Regions from separate parts of the Rhizobium sp. SRDI969 genome, predicted to be linked through region 3. Evidence: riboswitches for the same ligand, from Rfam matches in the RefSeq annotation. Region 3 holds a riboswitch; each other region holds the start of a gene.

Evidence for each region. A riboswitch is a leader RNA that binds a small molecule or an ion and turns the genes downstream of it on or off. The one in region 3 is predicted to bind cobalamin.
Region 1: it holds a riboswitch for cobalamin, as region 3 does, so the genes downstream of both, bluB (5,6-dimethylbenzimidazole synthase) here and fdhA (formaldehyde dehydrogenase, glutathione-independent) in region 3, are expected to answer to the same signal.
Region 2: it holds a riboswitch for cobalamin, as region 3 does, so the genes downstream of both, nrdH (glutaredoxin-like protein NrdH) here and fdhA (formaldehyde dehydrogenase, glutathione-independent) in region 3, are expected to answer to the same signal.

Annotation. Positions count from the first base shown of each region.
Region 1 is NZ_CP104035.1:2,235,426-2,237,687, reverse strand. It holds gene N2A41_RS11270 (methyl-accepting chemotaxis protein) at 1-207, opposite strand, end outside; gene N2A41_RS11265 (hypothetical protein) at 478-636, shown strand; cobalamin riboswitch at 604-790, shown strand; gene bluB (5,6-dimethylbenzimidazole synthase) at 833-1,522, shown strand; gene N2A41_RS11255 (DUF2865 domain-containing protein) at 1,596-2,262, opposite strand, start outside.
Region 2 is NZ_CP104035.1:3,875,338-3,877,599, forward strand. It holds gene nrdE (class 1b ribonucleoside-diphosphate reductase subunit alpha) at 1-323, opposite strand, end outside; gene nrdI (class Ib ribonucleoside-diphosphate reductase assembly flavoprotein NrdI) at 302-706, opposite strand; gene nrdH (glutaredoxin-like protein NrdH) at 716-937, opposite strand; cobalamin riboswitch at 1,215-1,438, opposite strand; gene N2A41_RS19205 (heavy metal translocating P-type ATPase) at 1,602-2,262, opposite strand, start outside.
Region 3 is NZ_CP104039.1:156,705-158,966, reverse strand. It holds gene N2A41_RS32455 (DMT family transporter) at 1-213, shown strand, start outside; cobalamin riboswitch at 368-567, shown strand; gene fdhA (formaldehyde dehydrogenase, glutathione-independent) at 787-1,977, shown strand; gene N2A41_RS32445 (transporter substrate-binding domain-containing protein) at 2,062-2,262, opposite strand, start outside.

The sequences.
Region 1 (2,262 bases), on a different replicon from region 3:
CGCCTTCCCCCATTTCACGCCGCCCGCTGCCAGAGAGGCAAATTGCTCGGCATCCTTGGACCAGTTCGCCTTGGCGCCATCGATCAAGGCCCGGGTTTCGTACATCCAGGTATAGGTGGCGAAAGCGGAAATGCCGCAGAGGTTCACGGCAACGATAATCGCCGCCAGCTTGGCGGTCAGAGGCATCGTTTTCAAAAATTGGAACATTCCGCGGCGGCCTAGAATTGCGGCTCAGTCGGACATGTTCCGGACTGGCGTATCAATACGGGCATCGACGCTGACGGTCACATCATGAGCCCTCATGCCCATGTCCTGATAGCAACCCAAAACGCGTAAACGCAGTGTGTATTTGATGTGTGAATAAATCATAAAGTAGAATGGTGCTGGGGTACATGCGGGTCGTTTCACCCTGGCGCCTGCGGGCGCCAAGCCCAGCGAACCGGCGGGTACTGTCGTATCGTGCTGGACGGTGGAGGGATGGAGATACGCTGGGCAACGGCATTGATCGCGGTTGCCTGGCTGCTGTCGGCGTCATCGACATCGCCGAAGGCCATGCAGCGTGTCGGCGGCGTGCGGGCCGCCTTGCCGCCGCCGCGCTTTCCTGAAATAGATGCGCCGTCAGGTGCCCGCCGGTAAGGCGGGAGAATCGGGAATCCGGTGCAAAGCCGGAACGTGCCCAACGCTGTAAGGCCGACGTTTGCCGCTTATCACGCCACTGGCTTCTTGCCGGGAAGGCTGCGGCAGACGGATGACGCCCAGTCAGAAGACCGGCCTGGCTAGATAGACCGATCCGCGCGGACGGCGGGGCGGTTGCGTTGTTGGGGATTTGACGATGCGACCCTTTGATGAGGATGCCCTTTCGGCGGCGTCCGGTTTTTCCTTGGCCGAACGCGAGGCCGTCTATCATGCGATCATGACGCGGCGCGACGTTCGCAGCCAGTTCCTGCCTGATCCCTTGCCAGACGATGTCGTGGAGCGTCTGTTGACGGCCGCCCATCACGCGCCGTCGGTTGGTTTCATGCAGCCGTGGAATTTCATTCTGGTGAAAAGCCCGACTGTGCGGGCGCGCGTCCGGAATGCCTTTGCCAGCGCCAACGAGGAGGCGGCGCTGATGTTCGAAGGCGAACGGCGGCAGGCATATCGTTCGCTTAAGCTCGAAGGCATTACGGAGGCGCCGCTCGGGATCTGCGTGACCTGCGATCCCACCCGCGGCGGCAGCGTGGTGCTGGGGCGTACGCACAATCCGAGGATGGATAGCTATTCCACAGTCTGCGCCATCCAGAACCTCTGGCTTGCCGCGCGGGCGGAAGGGGTCGGCGTCGGCTGGGTCAGCATCTTTCATGAAGGCGACCTGAAGAGCATTCTCGGCATACCCGAGCATATCGAGGTGGTCGCCTGGCTCTGTGCCGGTTTCGTCGATCGGCTCTATGACGAGCCGGAACTCTCCGTCAAAGGCTGGCGGCAGCGGCTGCCGCTTGAGGAACTCGTCTTTCATGATGGATGGGGACGAAGCGAGCCCTAAATAAAGTGCGTCGCATCGAAGACGCATGTCGTAGTCCCAAAACCGCCGCGCGGTTTGGGTGGCTTGATTGATATCACTGCTGTTGTTGTGGTTGCGGGCCCGGCGTTGCCGGATTGGTGAGGTCGATCGAGCCCTGATCGCCGGCGAGAAACTGGGGGCCGACCTGACGGACGCGGTTCTGCGTCGGATCGTAGGGGCGCTCGGGAACGGATGGTTGCGGCGCAGCTGCGGCATCCTTCGCCGGGGGATTGGTGCGGATAGTGGTAATGGAGCTCTGCTGCGGTGGTTCGCTCACCACCTGCTTGCCGCGCATCTCCTCATAATAGGCGGTGAGATTGCAGGCGCAGGAGGACTTTTCCCCGGGCGTGCGGTTCTTGTAGGCAAAGGCATTTTTCATGGCGCTGTAGGGCGTGCCCGTTGCGACCGAGATCATGTTCGAGGCTTCGGTGCTCGTCACGTCACGATAGAACAGTTCGGTCTCGATGCCCGGGCACATCTTGGCGCAGGTCTGTGCGTCGCGGCCGAAATCGACCGATGTGGCGTTCGAACTGATCGGAAAGAAGCCGCCGTCACAGCTGCGCACGCACATGGTGCTGACCGGCGAGAGCATTTCGGCCCGCGGCACGCCGTAACGCGGATCGACCTCTTCACCGCCGCCGAGCGGAATAAAGGTGTCGGTGCGCATCGCCTGTTCTTCGACGCTCGGGGCGAGGTCGTCGGCGCTGCGATCGCTCGGGGCA
Region 2 (2,262 bases), on a different replicon from region 3:
AGGTCGCGCACGAAATTGAAGGAATACTGGTCGAGAACCTCCTGCTCGTAGTAACCCTCGGTGACGAGGTAATCGAGCTTTTCCCGGAGGTTGTGAAAGAACACCGTGTTCTGGTTCACATGCTGCAGGAAATACTGCTTGGCAGCCAAACGATCCTTGTCGAGCTGGATCCTGCCCTCATCGTCATAGAGGTTCAGCATCGCATTCAGCGCGTGATAGTCGAGCGTTTCCGCCGCTTTCAAAGGGCGTTCGCCGGCGGGATGAGCAAAAGTGTTATGCGGTTTTGCGCCCGCATCCCGCGTCAGAGTTGTTCCCGTGTCCAAAACCGTTCCATTCCGTGTTTGACGTTGGCGACATCCGCTTCCGTGCCCAGCAGCTCGAACCGGTAGAGGTAAGGCACCTGGCATTTCTTCGAGATGACGTCGCCGGCGAGCCCGTATGTCTCGCCGAAATTGCTGTTGCCCGCGGCAATCACGCCGCGGATGTGTCCTCGGTTTTCCGCATCGTTGAGGAAACGGATCACCTGCTTGGGAACGGCACCCTTGCCGCCGTCGCCGCTATAGGTCGGCACAACAAGCACGAAGGGTTCGCGGATATGGAACGCGTCAGCGCCACTTGGCGGAATGCGCGTTGCGCGCAGTCCGAGCTTGGCGACGAACCGATGGGTGTTCTCGGATCGGCTGGAATAATAGACGATCAGAGCCATCGCCTTTCCTCAGGAAAGTGCGCTGATCATGTCGGGGCGGAAGCCCGCCCAATGCTGCTCGCCGGCGATGACGACAGGCGCCTGCATGTAGCCGAGGCTGCGGACGCGATCGAGCGCTTCGGCATCCTGCGAGATATCGACGATGTCATAATCGACACCCAACCGGTCGAGGGCACGGTAGGTGGCGGTGCACTGGACGCAGGCAGGCTTGCTGTAGACGGTAATGGTCATGATATTCCTCGTGACGCGATTGGGACGCAGGAGATCGATCGGAAATCTGCCGATATCCGTCGAAAAATCTCTGGTGATTTGAGCTATGCGGCTGTTCAGCCGCTGGGCGTACTCCGCCCTCTACCTCCAGCGGGTGGCGGCCTGAACTGAGATACTGACATGACTTCACCCCGAAGTGGCACAATACGAAGGTTTCGGGGGCGGAGGCTCGGGCCTGCGAAACGCGATGCGGACATTCCCCGCAGCCATGCAACGCGACCTTCCGGACACCCCGCCCGTGGACGTTTCGTTCGAGGCAGGTCTCCTGGCTCACGGGTCAACGCTCCTGCCCAGCCTTCCCGGAGCATCATGCTCCAGTGACCAGAAATCGGACAGTTGCTCGCCGCTTACAGTTGCGGGGGCAGCTCCGGCATTGCTTCGCCATGATGGCGAGGCGCACCGTATTCCCGTCTTAGCCGCCGATCCTCACGAATCGACGGAACCTCGAACACTAGATATGGTACTCGAATCGCTGATGACGTCAACAAGTAGTTGTGGCGCTGCAGCAATGGCGGCAACGAATCGCCGCGCCCGTGTATGATGTGGATAATGAAGCGTTAACGAAAAGGCGCTGTGGAGAACCGGTCAGAAAGAGCCGACAGAAGCCGGCTCCCCGAAACGATATTCATATTTTTATTCGAAGCAGCCGCAGCGCGTTGATCGTGACCAGCACGGTAGCGCCGGTATCAGCGAGGATCGCCGGCCAGAGCCCGGTAATGCCGGCGATCGTCGTCACTAGGAACACCGCCTTCAGCCCGAGTGCGATGGTGATGTTCTGCAGGATGTTGCGCATCGTGCGTTTGGAAAGTTCGATCATCCGCGCCACGTCGCCGACGCGTCCGTGCAGCACGGCGGCATCCGCCGTCTCGAGCGCCACATCGGTGCCGCCGCCCATAGCAATGCCGATATCGGCAGCAGCCAGCGCCGGAGCATCATTGATGCCGTCGCCGACCTTGGCGACGATGAAGCCCTGGTGCTTCAATTCGCCGACGACCCGCTGCTTGTCCTCAGGCATCATCTCGCCGCGCCAGTCGATGCCGAGCATGCCGGCAACGGCTGCCGCCGTCCGTTTGTTGTCGCCCGTCAGCATCATCGCCTTGACGCCTGCTGATTTGAGGGCAGCGAGCCCGGCCTCGGCATCCTCGCGCGGCTCGTCGCGCATGGCGATCAAACCCGCCGCAACACCGTTGACGAGCAGCACCGACAGGCTCTTGCCCTCGTCGTTCAGCGCCGCGATGCGTGCATCCTGTTCAGCACTGAGCGCCCCGCGCTCACGGGCGGCGGGC
Region 3 (2,262 bases):
CTTGCCGGGGCGAAGCGGATGCCGCCGGCGGAGGCGGCGCTGATCGGCACGATGGAAATCGTGCTCACGCCCTTCTGGGTTTGGCTGCTATTTTCCGAAGAGCCGCCCGTCGCCACCTTTTTCGGCGGCGCGATCATCCTCGCCACGGTGTTCTGGCACACGGCACTCGACGTCAGCCGCAGCCGGCGACCGCGTCGCGCCTCAAGTCTTTAGGCCGCGATTAAATCTTTCGGGACGAACCGGAAAACCGCCGTATTCGCGGGATCAACTATTTCTCCTGCGCAGCGATCTTTTGCGACTTTACCGACTGTCGTCTTTGAGTTGCGCGCATGTCGTTTTCTTGATCGCTGTTTTCCGTCAGGCATGGTTTGTTTGTTGTGTCCAAGGCGCTATCTCGCAAACTGGCGAAATGGACCATTGGCAGCCGGCCCGACGCCGGCGCTGCCCCGCAGCGGTAGAAGAACTGAAATCCTCAAGGAAATCGCCGGATAGACATCCGGAAAGATATCGAGATGGATCGGAAGGAGATTCTGGAGCCGGAAACCAGCTCTTGCGCAGCAAATCGACGGATTGCGGCAGACGGTCACGAGCGGAACGACAGGCGAAAACCGTTGCGTTCACTCCTCTACTGGATCCAATCTGTCCGTTTTGAAAATTCGAATATCGCCCGGTGCGGCGGTATCCGCGTGTTTTGGACACCGGGCTGCAGAGGAGGCAGGCCGGAGGGAAGTTGCCATCGACTGCATCGGTTGCACATCGAGGCATTCAAACAAGTGGGAGGAATCCATGAGCAAAAATAGAGGCGTCGTCTATCTCCGGCCGGGCAAGGTCGAAGTTCGCGACATCGACGACCCGAAGCTGGAAGCGCCCGACGGCCGCCGCATCGAACACGGCGTTATCCTGAAGGTGATCTCGACCAATATCTGCGGCTCCGATCAGCACATGGTTCGCGGCCGCACGACGGCGATGCCGGGCCTGGTCCTCGGTCATGAAATCACCGGCGAGATCATCGAGAAAGGCATCGACGTCGAGATGCTCGACATCGGCGATATCGTCTCGGTGCCGTTCAATGTCGCCTGCGGCCGCTGCCGCTGCTGCAAGTCCCAGGATACCGGCGTCTGCTTGACGGTAAACCCCGCCCGCGCCGGCGGTGCTTACGGTTATGTCGACATGGGCGGCTGGATCGGCGGACAGGCACGCTATGTCACCATTCCCTATGCAGATTTCAACCTGCTGAAAATCCCCGATCGGGACAAGGCAATGGCGAAGATCCGGGACCTCACCATGCTCTCCGACATTCTGCCCACCGGCTTCCATGGCGCCGTGCGTGCAGGCGTTGGAGTAGGCTCGACCGTCTACGTCGCCGGCGCCGGCCCCGTCGGCCTTGCGGCTGCCGCCTCGGCTCGCATTCTCGGTGCTGCGGTCGTGATGATCGGTGATTTCAACAAGGACCGTCTGGCACATGCGGCGAAGGTCGGCTTCGAACCGATCGACCTGTCGAAGAGCGACCGTCTTGGCGACATGATCGCACAGGTCGTCGGCACCAACGAAGTGGACAGCGCCATCGATGCGGTCGGCTTCGAGGCGCGCGGCCACTCGGGCGGGGAACAGCCGGCGATCGTCCTCAATCAGATGATGGAGATTACCCGTGCCGCGGGTTCGATCGGCATTCCCGGCCTCTACGTCACCGAGGATCCGGGCGCCGTCGACAACGCCGCCAAACACGGCAATCTCTCGCTCCGCTTCGGGCTCGGATGGGCCAAGGCGCAGTCCTTCCACACCGGCCAGACTCCGGTGATCAAATATAATCGTCAACTCATGCAGGCGATCCTCCACGACCGGCTGCCCATTGCCGATATCGTCAACGCCAAGGTCATCCCGCTCGACGATGCCGCCAGTGGATATGAGAGCTTCGACCACGGAGCGGCGACAAAATATGTCCTCGATCCGCACGGTGAGCTCGCGAAAGCCGCGTAGCGGTTACGACTGAGGACTTTACACAATAGGAATGGTCGGCGGTAAACCGGCCATTCCGCATTTGCCACATGACAATTTGACGAATTACTGGATGCTGAACGGGAAATATTTTGCGTTGATCATGTCATAGGTCCCGTCCGCCTTGATACTTTTCAGCGCTTCGTTCAGGCGCGTCAAACGCTCCTTGTCGTCCAGGCGCAGCGCGATGCCGGCACCTTCGCCGAAGTATGTGACGTCGACCAGATCCGGCCCTTTGAACTCGCAGCAGGTTCCCGCCTTGGTGTT